Regions from separate parts of the Mesorhizobium sp. WSM4841 genome, predicted to be linked through region 3. Evidence: predicted binding sites of a transcription regulator. Region 3 holds the regulator's gene; each other region holds the start of a gene.
What was found. Region 3 encodes LexA, which represses DNA repair genes until DNA is damaged. Its sites were predicted from a motif close to TGTTCNNNNTGTGTTCNG; they were not measured.
Positions count from the first base shown of each region.

Region 1: AC0L14_RS06435 (DNA recombination protein RmuC) is a predicted target of LexA. The motif match lies at 2,343-2,360, and genes of this name have one in related genera.
Region 2: ruvC (crossover junction endodeoxyribonuclease RuvC) is a predicted target of LexA. The motif match lies at 1,540-1,557, and genes of this name have one in related genera.

Region 1 is NZ_JBVVQC010000004.1:172,370-176,538, forward strand. Features, by position in the region: gene AC0L14_RS06425 (transglutaminase-like domain-containing protein) at 1-541, shown strand, start outside; gene AC0L14_RS06430 (GFA family protein) at 641-1,045, shown strand; gene AC0L14_RS06435 (DNA recombination protein RmuC) at 1,050-2,309, opposite strand; gene def (peptide deformylase) at 2,415-2,945, shown strand; gene AC0L14_RS06445 (plasmid stabilization protein) at 3,040-3,345, shown strand; gene fmt (methionyl-tRNA formyltransferase) at 3,377-4,169, shown strand, end outside.
Region 2 is NZ_JBVVQC010000009.1:222,468-226,636, reverse strand. Features, by position in the region: gene AC0L14_RS14080 (hypothetical protein) at 1-355, shown strand, start outside; gene rcdA (protease adaptor protein RcdA) at 736-1,266, shown strand; gene ruvC (crossover junction endodeoxyribonuclease RuvC) at 1,599-2,108, shown strand; gene ruvA (Holliday junction branch migration protein RuvA) at 2,119-2,739, shown strand; gene ruvB (Holliday junction branch migration DNA helicase RuvB) at 2,783-3,820, shown strand; gene AC0L14_RS14055 (heme-binding protein) at 4,114-4,169, shown strand, end outside.
Region 3 is NZ_JBVVQC010000005.1:136,941-141,109, reverse strand. Features, by position in the region: gene AC0L14_RS08040 (ComEC/Rec2 family competence protein) at 1-2,213, shown strand, start outside; gene lexA (transcriptional repressor LexA) at 2,207-2,944, opposite strand; gene AC0L14_RS08030 (molybdopterin molybdotransferase MoeA) at 3,049-4,169, opposite strand, start outside.

The sequences.
Region 1 (4,169 bases), on a different contig from region 3:
GCCGTCGGAGACATTGCTGTTCCTGCTGCCCAGCCGCTATTGCGAGAGCGACGTGCTGGCGAGCGAGGCGTGGCGGCTGTTCGGCCACACACCGCTCGGCATTCCACGCGTGCAGGCGGTCTGCGATTTCGTCCACAACCACATTATCTTCAATTACGGCAATGCGCGGCCGACGCGCACCGCGGCAGAGGCCTATCGTGAGAAAAGCGGCGTCTGTCGCGACTTCGCCCATCTCGCCGTCGCCTTCTGTCGCGCCTTGAACATCCCGACGCGCTACTGCACCGGCTACATCAGCGACATCGGCCTGCCGAAACCGTGGTCGGACATGGATTTCGCCGCCTGGATGGAGGTCTATCTCGGCGGCCGCTGGCATGCCTTCGATCCGCGCAACAATGCGCCGCGCATCGGCCGTATCCTGATCGCCTCCGGCCGCGACGCAGCCGATGTGCCGCTGACCCATATTTTCGGGCCGGGCACGCTGGCCGGCTTCAAGGTCTGGACGGAAGAGGTCATCGAACAGGCGTCGGCGCAGCAGTCTTGAACCGCCGGATGCTTCGCGCGTTGTGAATGCCTGTGGAACTGCGGCGGCTGCGCCGTTAAGCTCGAACGCGTCGAGGCGCAGCCGAAGGGAGGAGCGAAGATGAAAATCGACGGCGGGTGCCATTGCGGCGCTATCACCTACGAAGCGGAGGTCGATCCGGAAAAGACCAGTATTTGCCACTGCATCGATTGTCAGCAGCTGACGGGCACGGCCTTCCGCGTGACCGTGCCGGCGCCGGAGGACCACTACCGGATCACCAAGGGCACGCCGAAGATCTACATCAAGATCGCATCGAGCGGCGCCAGGCGCGCCCAGGCCTTTTGCGGCGAGTGCGGTTCGCACCTCTATGCCACGTCGGTCGGCGACGGGCCGAAAGTCTACGGCATCAGAGTCGGCACGGCGCGGCAGCGCGAACAACTGATCCCGAGAAAACAGATATGGCACCGCTCGGCGCTGCACTGGCTGCCGGAGTTCGAAGGCATGACGACCGTCGAGGAGCAATAGCCTCTCAGTCGTCGCCTTCGACGACCCTTAGTCTCAGCTGACCGGTCTTGGAGTCGGCGACGCGCGCACCCGCTTCGGCCTTCGCGCTGGCCCCCGATCCGGCGTCGCCCTCCGTCGGCTGCGCGCCGAACTCCAGTGCCTCGATCTTCTGGCCGCGCTTGGTCACCTTCGACGTCGAGACGAGGATATCGTCGATATCCTTGGCCGACTGGCCGAAATGGCTCTGCAGCTTGCGCACCCGTTCGTCGAGGCGCGAGACATCCTCCATCAGCCGGATGACTTCGCCCTGGATCAGATGCGCCTGTTCGCGCATGCGGGCGTCCTTGAGGATCGCCTGGATGACCTGGATCGACAGCATCAGCAGCGACGGCGAGACGATGACGATTCGGGCACGGTGCGCCTTGTGGACAATCCCCTCGAAATTCTCGTGGATCTCCGCGAACACCGATTCCGACGGCACGAACATGAAGGCGGTGTCCTGCGTCTCGCCCTGGATCAGGTATTTTTCTGAAATATCGCGGACGTGCACCTCGATGTCGCGCCGAAACGCTTGGGCTGCGACCTTCTGCAAATCGACGCCTTCGGCGGCACGGATGGCGTTCCAGGCTTCCAGCGGAAACTTGGCGTCGATGGCAAGTGCGGGCGCGCCATTCGGCATCTTCACCAGGCAGTCGGGCCGGCTGCCGTTCGACAAGGTCGCCTGGAATTCGTAGGCACCGTGCGGCAGGCCGTCGGCGACGATAGCCTCCATGCGAGACTGGCCGAAGGCGCCGCGCGTCTGCTTGTTGGAGAGGATCGCCTGAAGCTGAACGACCTGGCCGGCGAGCGACTGGATGTTGCCCTGCGCCGTATCGATGACCGCCAGCCGCTCCTGCAGTCTGGCGAGGCTCTCATGCGTCGATTTCGTCTGCTCGGTCATGGTCTGGCCGAGACGGCCGGTCATCGCGTCGAGGCGTTGACCGATCGATTGTGTGAGTTCGGCCTGCCGCGCCCCGAACACTTCGGCGATCGCGCCGATGCGGCCCTGCATCTCGGCCTGGCTTTGCAAAATGCCGGCCATCCGCGCCTCCGCGTCACGGGCGTGGTCGGCGGCTTCGGCGGCAGCCACCGCACGCGCCTTGGCCGAGCGCCAGAGCGCGACGACGAGCGCCACGAACAGGCCCAGAAACAGGATCGCGCCGAATGCCAGTGCGTGACCGAGCGTGATCGTGGTGGCGCCGAGCCGGGCGATTGGTTCGGACAGGATGGTGGTCAGGTCATTCATATGGGGCAGCATAGATGATTCGGCCTGACGGCACAGATCAAAACGTGAACGGCGCTGCAAATGCCCAGGTTGACGCTTTTCGTGCGAGGTCTTAGGTGAGACGCCATGTCGATCAAGCCGCTCATCATCCTTCCCGATCCCGTCCTGCGCCAGGTTTCGAAACCGGTCGAGCGCGTCGACGCCGCTTTGCGCAAACTGGCCGACGATATGCTGGACACCATGTATGATGCGCCGGGCATCGGTCTGGCGGCGATCCAGGTCGGCGAGCCGCTGCGCATGCTGGTGATCGACCTCGCCAAGGAAGACGAGCCGCCGGCGCCGCATGTCTTCATCAATCCCGAGATTCTTGAGAGCGCCGATCAGCGCTCTGTCTACGAGGAAGGTTGCCTGTCGATCCCGGATTACTATGCCGAGGTCGAGCGCCCCGCCGCTGTGCGGGTGAAATATCTCGATCGCGACGGCAAGCTGCAGGAGATCGAGGCCGAAGGGTTGATGGCGACTTGCCTGCAGCACGAAATCGACCATCTCAACGGCGTTCTGTTCATCGACCACATCTCGAAGCTGAAGCGCGACATGGTGGTGAAGAAGTTCAAGAAGCTCGCGAGGGACAAGACGCCGGGCAAGTTGGTGGGATAGGGCGATACTCGCGCAGTTTGATGCTGAACCTTTCGAAGATATTGGCGGGACAGCGCCCCTCTGCCCTGTTCCAGATCAGGAAATGGAGACGCCGATGAGCGACATGCTGATCAGAAATATTCCCGAACCCTTGAAGCGGGAAATCGAGCAGGCGACGCGTAAGAGCGGCCAGAGCGTCTCGGGCAAGGCGATCGCTCTTCTGCGCGAAGGCATGGTCGCCGAAAGGCAAGCCAGGCTGGAGCCGGGTCGTTCGGCATGGGACGCTATTCGCGCGACTTTCGCTGCTGAAAACGCAATTGGCGATGAATTCGCCAAGCTCATGAACGAAATCGAAGCAGAAAGGAAACGCGACTTCGGTCGCCGACCCGCAAAGTTCGCGACTTCGACTGAGCCGACTTAGCGGCCAGACCTAGACCGGACCCGGAACAAAAATGCCCCTGCGCGTCATCTTCATGGGTACGCCCGAATTCTCCGTGCCGACGCTGCGGGCGATCGCAGATGCCGGGCATGAGATAGAAGCCGTCTACACCCAGCCACCGCGCGCCGCCGGTCGCCGTGGGCTGGAACTGACGCGGTCGCCGGTGCAGCGCGAGGCGGAGCGGCTGGGCCTCGAGGTGCGGACGCCGGTGTCGCTGAAAAGCGAAGGCGAGCAGCAGGCGTTCCGCGCCTTGCGGGCCGATGTCGCCGTCGTCGTCGCCTATGGATTGCTGTTGCCTAAACCGATTCTCGAGGCGCCGCGGCTCGGCTGCCTCAATGGTCACGCGTCGCTGTTGCCACGCTGGCGCGGCGCCGCCCCTATCCAGCGCGCCATCATGGCCGGCGATATTGAGACAGGCATGATGGTGATGCGGATGGAAGAGGGCCTGGACACCGGCCCGGTGGCGATGGTCGAAAAATGCGCCATCGGCCCCGATATGACGGCCGGCGAACTGCACGATCGGTTGATGCACGTTGGTGCCGCGCTGATGGCGGAAGCGCTGGCACGAATGGAACGGGATGCCCTGACATTTACCGCACAGGCGACGGAGGGGGTGACCTACGCCAAAAAGATCGATAAAGCGGAGACGCGCGTGGACTGGACGCGGCCTGCTGGCGAAGTCCACGATCATATTCGCGGCCTGTCGCCCTTTCCCGGCGCATGGTGCGAGACCGAAATTGGCGGCCGCCTGGAGCGGCTGAAACTGCTTCGCTCGACGCTTTCGGATGGCGCCGGCGAGCCGGGAG
Region 2 (4,169 bases), on a different contig from region 3:
GTTCGGGATGGCGCTCGGCCTTCAGATGGCGATCAGCAAAGACCATGCGCAGATGCCGACCCACGCCCACATCATGGTGGCCGGATGGCTGATGTCGGCGGTGTTCGCCTTCTTCTACCATCTGTTTCCGGCAGTCGCGGAAAAGAGGCTTGCCACCGCTCATTTCTGGTTGACGGCAATCAGTGGCATCGGCCTGTTGATCGGCCTCTACATCATGCTTGGCGGCAACCCGGCGATCGAGCCGCTTGTGGCAACGTCCTCGATGGGTTTTTACGCGGGATTGCTGCTGTTCGCCTACATCGCGCTGCCGGTGGTGTGGAAAGTTGAGCGGCTTCCCGAGACCCAAAAGGCCTGAGTCCCAAAGGCTCTGAGCATTGTGCTGTTACGGCACAGGCGGGCGACGCTTGTTCAAAAAATATCCGCGCCGTTAAGGCTTCATTAAGCTTTACAGGCGTTTACTATGTGCATCCAGTGATCTGGATTCTTACCGAGTGGTTGGAGCCACTTTGTTTGACGCCTCCCTGTTAAACTCCTGAGAGCCGCCTTATCCGCGGCTCTTTTTTTGTCCGCGATCCGGATTGCCCCGGTGCCTGCGCCGCCGTTAACCGTTTGTTAAACATGTGCTTGCCTTCGCCGGCGGCGAAGCGCATTTTCAAGCCTCGGTCATATAGGGTGCAGGGCGTGACGGCGATGACGCCGATTCGGCCGGCTGTAAGGCAAGTGCAGGGCGTATCGATGAACGATCCTTCGAAGGGAAGCGCGAAAACCATCAAGCTGGCGGAGCGCCGGGTTTTCTCCCAATCCTTCAAGCCGCTCTACCAGGAAGGGATGGGCCTGGTCGAGCAGGCGGCCGAATATCTGGACGGCAAGGGCCGGGCGGAGGCGAAGAAACTGTCCAGGCTGGCGGCGACGCTCTATGCGGCCGAATCGATGCGACTGACCACGAGGCTGATGCAGGTCGCCTCTTGGCTGCTATTGCAGCGCGCGGCGAATTCCGGCGAGATGACCCGCGATCAGGTTGCTTCCGAAAAATCCAAGGTGCGCCTCGACACCGCTTCCGCCAACAACGATGCCGCAGGCTGGGTCGAACTGCCCAAGGATTTTCTTGACCTCATCGACCGCTCGCTGCGCCTGCAGGCGCTGGTGCGTCGCATGGACGAGGAGATCTACGGCGGCGCCGTGGCCGACGTGTCGCCATCCGGCCGCCGCGTCAATCCGGTTTCCGATCAGATCACGTTGCTGAACACGGCTTTCGCCCGCGGCTGAGAGACCGTTTGGAAACTCTACTCTGGCGGCATCTGATGGCGTTTTCTGCGCTTATCTACAGCGCCGCGCGTCCTCTTGGACGCGCAAAGGACGCTGTAGCACTTTGATTTTTGCGCATGATCCTTTCCGAAAATCGGTTCCGATTTTCGGGGTCATGCGTGGGCTCATGGACCCAAATGTCCGCTCCGCTCCGTTCTCGAAACCACCACCATATGACTCGCCGGAGCGACTTTCGAAACAGTCTCTTTGGCTCATCCTGCAAGCAGCGGAGCCTGTTTCTGGTTTGTTCACATTTCGCTGGCATCGCTGTCCGCCAAGGGTAGACTTGGCGGATGGGGGAAACGATTCGCATTATCGGCATCGATCCGGGGCTGAGGCGCACCGGCTGGGGCATCGTCGAGAGCCTCGGCAATTCGCTGCGCTTCGTCGCCTCCGGAACCGTCCGTTCCGACGACAAGGCGGCGCTGGCGACACGGCTTTGCCAGTTGCATGACGGGCTTGCCGAGATCCTGCATACCGCCATGCCGCACGAGGCGGCGGTCGAGCAGACCTTCGTCAACAAGGATGCGGCGGCGACGCTGAAGCTTGGCCAGGCGCGCGGCATCGCCATGCTGGTGCCGGCGCTGGCCGGTCTGGTCGTTGCCGAATATGCGCCCAACGCCGTCAAGAAGGCGGTGATCGGCGTCGGCCATGGCGACAAGAAGCAGATCCACATGATGGTCAAGGTGCTGATGCCGAAGGCGACGTTCGACACCGACGATGCCGCCGACGCGCTGGCCATTGCCATCTGCCACGCGCATCACCGGCAGAGTGTTGTCTACAGGATGGCGGCGCTGGCATGAGGGACCACACATGATCGGCAAGCTCAAAGGCACGCTGGACGAGGTCGACGAGGATTTCTGCATCGTCGATGTGCACGGCGTCGGCTATGTCGCCCACTGCTCGGCGCGCACGCTTGCCGCTTTGCCGGCACCCGGCGAGGCGGTGGTGCTGTTCATCGAGACCTATGTGCGCGAGGATATGCTGCGGCTCTACGGTTTCCAGTCGGTGCTGGAGCGCGAGTGGTTCCGGCTGTTGATGAGCAATGTGCAGGGCGTCGGCGCCAAGGTGGCACTGGCCATTCTGTCGACGCTGGCGCCGGCCGATCTCGCCAATGCCATCGCGCTACGTGATATTGCCATGGTCAGCCGCGCGCCCGGCGTCGGCAAAAAGGTGGCTGAGCGCATCGTCACCGAACTGAAGAACAAGGCGCCAGCCTATGCGGGCACTGCCTCCGGCACCATCGGCCTGAAGCAGGAACTCGGCGATGGCGTCGCGCCGGCGCCGATCACCGACGCCGTCTCGGCGCTGGTCAATCTCGGCTATTCGCGCGATACCGCCGCCAATGCGGTGGCGGCGGCGCTGAAGAGCGCCGGCGAGGATGCGGATGCTTCGAAGCTGATCCGCTTCGGGCTGAAGGAGCTGGCGCGGTGAGTCTGCGCTTGTCCCGTTCCCTGCCCTGTGCAAGGAAGGCCGCATGAGCCTTTCGCCACGCCTCATTGCTCCCGACAAGCGCGGCGAGGATGCCGAGCAGACCTTGCGGCCGCAGACGCTCGGCGACTTCGTCGGCCAAGCGGCGGTGCGGGCCAATCTCAAAGTGTTCATCGAGGCTGCCAAGGGCCGCAGCGAGGCGCTTGACCACGTGCTGTTCGTCGGGCCGCCCGGCCTCGGCAAGACGACGCTGGCGCAGATCATGGCGCGTGAGCTCGGTGTCAATTTCCGCTCGACCTCCGGTCCGGTCATCGCCAAGGCCGGCGATCTCGCAGCTCTGCTCACCAATCTCGAAGACCGCGACGTGCTGTTCATCGACGAGATCCACCGGCTCAACCCGGCGGTCGAGGAAATTCTCTATCCGGCGATGGAGGATTTCCAGCTCGACCTGATCATCGGCGAAGGGCCGGCGGCGCGCTCGGTCAAGATCGATCTTGCCCGCTTCACCCTCGTCGCCGCTACCACCCGGCTCGGCCTTTTGACCAATCCGCTGCGCGACCGCTTCGGCATTCCAGTCCGCCTCAATTTCTACTCCGTCGAGGAACTGGAGCAGATCGTGCGGCGCGGCGCCCGCATCCTTGCGATGCCGCTCGGCGACGATGGCGCGCTGGAGATCGCGCGACGCGCGCGTGGGACACCGCGCATCGCCGGCCGCCTTTTGCGCCGCGTGCGTGATTTTGCATCAGTCGCCGGCGACGGTCATGTCGATCGCCAGATCGCCGACGAGGCGCTGACGCGGCTCGAGGTCGACGCGCTCGGCCTCGACGCGCTCGACCGCCGCTATCTCTCGATGATCGCGCGGAATTTTGGCGGCGGGCCGGTCGGCATCGAGACCATTGCGGCAGGGCTTTCCGAGCCGCGCGACGCCATCGAGGACATCATAGAGCCCTATCTGATCCAGCAGGGTTTTATTCAGCGCACGCCGCGCGGCCGCGTGCTGACCGCCAATGCCTGGCGGCATCTCGGACTCGACGCGCCGAAGGATCTGGCGCAGCAGCAGATCAGCCTGTTCCAGGAGGAATGACGAAGTCTGCAGGCGCCTCTCAGTCCCGCGAATGCTTCTGTGTCTTCGTCGGATCCAAGGTGATGATTGACAAGGATTATAATCCTCATCATGCTGCTCATTTCTTAACCATAGAAGTTCAGTCAAATTTCGATTTGACTTTTTTCAAATAGTATAGCGTTATTTCAGGCACCGCGTAATATGCGACATTAAGCGCTCACGCATAACTATATGCATTGAAGTCCTGGCCTTCTACGCCGCTGACAGCGGCGAAGAAGTATATTGTCAATTGTTCAATATGGCAGGGGGAAGCTATGATTGCAGCAAGCAGAGTGACCGAGCTTAAGACAGAACCCCGCTACATCGATAT
Region 3 (4,169 bases):
TGGCCTCGGCAGCCGGCCTGGAACTAGACCGCGGCGTCGCCTTTCTGCTGGTGCCGGTTTTTCTGGCATGCGGGGTGATCGTCTATTTTTCGCTTGCCGTCGAACCGGACTTTCCGCAGCCTATTGCCGTCGTGGTCCTCACGGCATTGTGTGCGGCAGTGACACGCTCATGGCGCAAAACGCATCTGTGCTTCATGGCAGCGTTGCTGTGCGCACTCGGGCTACTCGCCGCCAAGGTTGAAACCTGGCGCGTGGGAACGCAGATGCTCGGCTCGGAAATCCAGACCCAGCTCACCGGCCGTGTCGTTAGGCTCGATCAGATGGCGAACGGCCGGATCAGGCTGACCATCGACGTGATGTCGACCGCCCGGCCGACACTGCGTTATGCGCCGGAACGTGTCAGGGTTTCGGCACGCAAAATTCCCGCTGAGATGACCGCAGGCTCGGTGGCAACCGGCTATGTGAGGCTTCTGCCTCCGACTGGCCCGGTTAGGCCGGACAGTTATGACTTCTCCTTCGACAGCTATTTCGCCGGTATCGGTGCCAGTGGCTTTTTCCTCGGCAATCCGAAGATCGTCGTTTCCGAAGATGCACCGTTCGCCGCGCGCATTTCTTCCTCGATCGAAAAGGCGCGTGAAACCATCGCCGACCATATCAGGGACAGCATCGGTGGCGCCGAGGGGGAGATTGCCGCCGCGCTGATCGTCGGCGTGCGTGCCGGCATTCCCGAAGAGATAAACGAATCGATGCGGCGCACCGGCATCTACCACATCATCTCGATTTCCGGCCTGCACATGGCGCTTGTCGCCGGCACCATCATGGGATTGCTGCGCGGCGCCTTTGCGCTGGTTCCCGATTTTTCGTCGCGCCGGCCGGTCAAAAAATATGCGGCTGCTGCCGCACTCGTTTCCATCGCTGCCTATCTGATTTTTTCCGGTATCGTGGTCGCGGCTGAACGCAGCTTTATCATGCTGGCGGTAATGCTTGTCGCCGTGCTGTTCGACCGGGCGGCACTCACCATGCGCAATCTGGCGATTTCGGCCATCGCCGTCATCGTCGTGTCGCCGCACGAGGTGGTCGGCCCAAGCTTCCAGATGTCCTTCGCCGCGACCGCTGCTCTCGTGGGCGCCTATGCCGGCTGGTCCGACTATCGTGCCGACAAGGCCACCGCGCCGCCACAGCGACGGTCAACGATCGCTTTCGTCACGCGAAAACTTGCCGCTGGGACAGGTACCATCGCAATGACCTCCATCATTGCCGGCAGCGCCACCGCACTCTTCGCCATCTGGCACTTCCAGCGCGTCTCGCCGCTCAGCCTGTTCGCCAATCTGGCCGTCATGCCGATCGTCACGGTCGTGATGTTCCTGGCCGTCGTCAGCGCCTTGGCAATGCCGTTCGGCTTCGACGGCCCTTTCCTATACATGATGGGCAAGGGGCTGACGGCCATGATTGCAATATCGGGATGGATCTCCGAGCGGTCGCCGGTCGATGCCGTCGGGCTGATCTCGTTGCAGTCGGTTCTGCTGGTGACGGCCGCCCTGGTCATCGCCACGATGGCAACGACATGGTTGCGGCTTGCGGCACTTCCCTTTGCGCTCGCCGGCCTGCTGACGATTTCCGAGACGCGCACCCCCGACGTGCTGATTTCGGAAGATGCGCATCTGGTGGCGCTGCCGATCGGCGGCGGCGAACTTGCCGTCAACCGGGTGCACTCGAACGAATTCACCACCGACAACTGGAAACATGCGCTGGTTTCAGCGACCATTGTCGAGCCGGAGACATTCGAAAAAGGAGACGTGCGGTTCGACATCGTCGACCCGGCCGACCTGCCGCCGGGAGCGCCCTTCTACTGCACTGCCGGCCTGTGCCTCGCCCGGCACCAGTCCGGCGCGATCATCGCGCTCGCCGACGACCGCAAAACCGCACGGCCAGCCTGTGCCTTTGCGGATTTGATCGTCATCGATGATGCCACAGCCTATTATAATCCCTGCCGCAATCCGCTGGTTCTCGTCGTCACCAAACGGCAGCTCGCTCGCATGGGCAGTGCCGCCGTCTTTTTCGATCCGCTATCTGCGACGACGCGCGCAGAAATCCGTTTTGCCGTCAGACAGCCCTATAGGCCTTGGCATGAGCAGCGGAGATTTTCGCGCGAGGCGAGGGGCCTGCCGCCATACCGCAGGGCCGAGAAACCCAAAAAGCCTGCCGTTCAGTAACGCCGGATCAGTCCGACGAGCTTGCCTTGCACCTTGACCCTGTCCGGCCCGAAGATGCGCGTCTCATAGGCCGGATTGGCGGCTTCCAGTGCGATCGAGGCACCTTTGCGGCGGAACCGCTTCAGCGTCGCTTCCTCGTCGTCGACCAAGGCGACGATGATCTCGCCAGGCTGGGCGGTGTCGGCGTTGCGGATGATGACCGTGTCGCCGTCGAAAATGCCGGCCTCGATCATCGAGTCACCCTTGACCTCCAGCGCGTAGTGCGTGCCGCCGGTGATCATGTCCGGTGGTACCGAAATCGAATGCGTCTGGTGCTGGATGGCGTCGATCGGCACACCGGCAGCGATGCGGCCCATCACCGGTATGGAGATGGTGGCAACGACGTCGTCGTCATTGCCGGCTGCGGGCATGCGCGAAGGCGCCGGCTTGATCTGTCGTCCGAGGCTGCCCTGCCCAAGGCTGCCCTGAATGACGCTTGGCGAGAATTTGCGCGCCGCATTGAGGCCGGGCGCGATCGAATCGGGCAGGCGCAGCACCTCCAGCGCGCGGGCGCGGTTGGGCAGGCGGCGAATGAAACCGCGCTCCTCCAGTGCAGTGATCAGCCGATGGATCCCCGACTTCGAGGCGAGGTCGAGCGCTTCCTTCATCTCGTCGAACGAGGGCGGAATGCCGCTTTCCTTCAGCCGCTCGTGGATGAACATCAGCAGTTCATGTTGTTTGCGTGTCAGCATCGCGACCCCCAACAGAATCAGAAAAACAAACCCAGAACAAACACTATCTGTTCCAGTTGTGTTCCGCAACCGTTTAAAATTTAATGAATGTGTTGACGTTTTGTTCAGCGTAGCATCAGCACGCTGCACGCGGCGCCCGTCGCGGCTGGGGGAGCGAACGGCTCGCGCACGATCAGCCCGTTGGCGTCGGCCAGCATTTTGAGCATCGAGGAATCCTGGATGCCGAACGGGGTCGCCAGCAGCGTGCCGGCTTCTTCGCTAACCACGGCGCGTACATAGTCCTGCCTGAGATCGTTGGCCGGCATGGCGGCGCCGAGCCGCGCCTGACGCATGTCCTGCCGGAAGGCGCGGCCGCCGAGCCGCGCAAGCAGCGGCGTCAGAAAGAGCTGCGTGCAGACCAGGCTCGCCACCGGATTGCCAGGCAGGCCGATGCAGCGGATGTCACCCAGCCGCCCGAACATCAGCGGCTTGCCGGGCCGCATGGCGATTTTCCAGAAATCGAGCGTCATGCCTTCACCGGTCAGCACGTCATGGACCAGGTCATGGTCGCCGACCGAGGCGCCGCCCAGCGTGACGATGACGTCGGCGCCTGCGTCGACCGCTTGTTTCACCAGCGTGGCGATCGCCTCCTTGCGGTCGGGGGCGATGCCGAGATCGAGCGCGCTGGCGCCGACCGAGCGGGCCGCGGCGGCGACGCCATAGGCATTGGACGAGATGATCTGGTCGGGGCCAAGGTCGCTGCCCGGCGGCAGCAATTCGTCGCCGGTGGCGATGATGGCGACCAACGGCCGTTTCACCACGCTGACCTGCGGGTGGTTGGCCGACGCCGCCAGCGACAATGCCGCCGGATCAAGCGGGCGGCCTTTCTCCAGCAGGACGTCGCCCTTCGAGAAATCGAGCCCGAGGCGGCGGATGTTGCGGCCTTCAACCGTCGACGCGGTCACTTCGATGCTGCCGCCGCCGAGGTCGCGGACATTCTCCTGGATGACGATGGTGTCCGCGCCTGCAGGAAGCGGCGCGCCGGTGAAGATGCGCACGGCCTGCGCCGGGCCGACTGTTCCGGCAAAGCCGCGTCCGGCCGGCGCCATGCCGATCACCGAAAGTCTTGCGGGCACGGATGCGACATCCTCGGCCCGCACGGCATAGCCGTCCATGGCGGACGCGTTGAACGGCGGCTGGGTGCGGAGCGCCAGGAGCGGCTCCGCCAGCACGCGGTCGGCGGCGT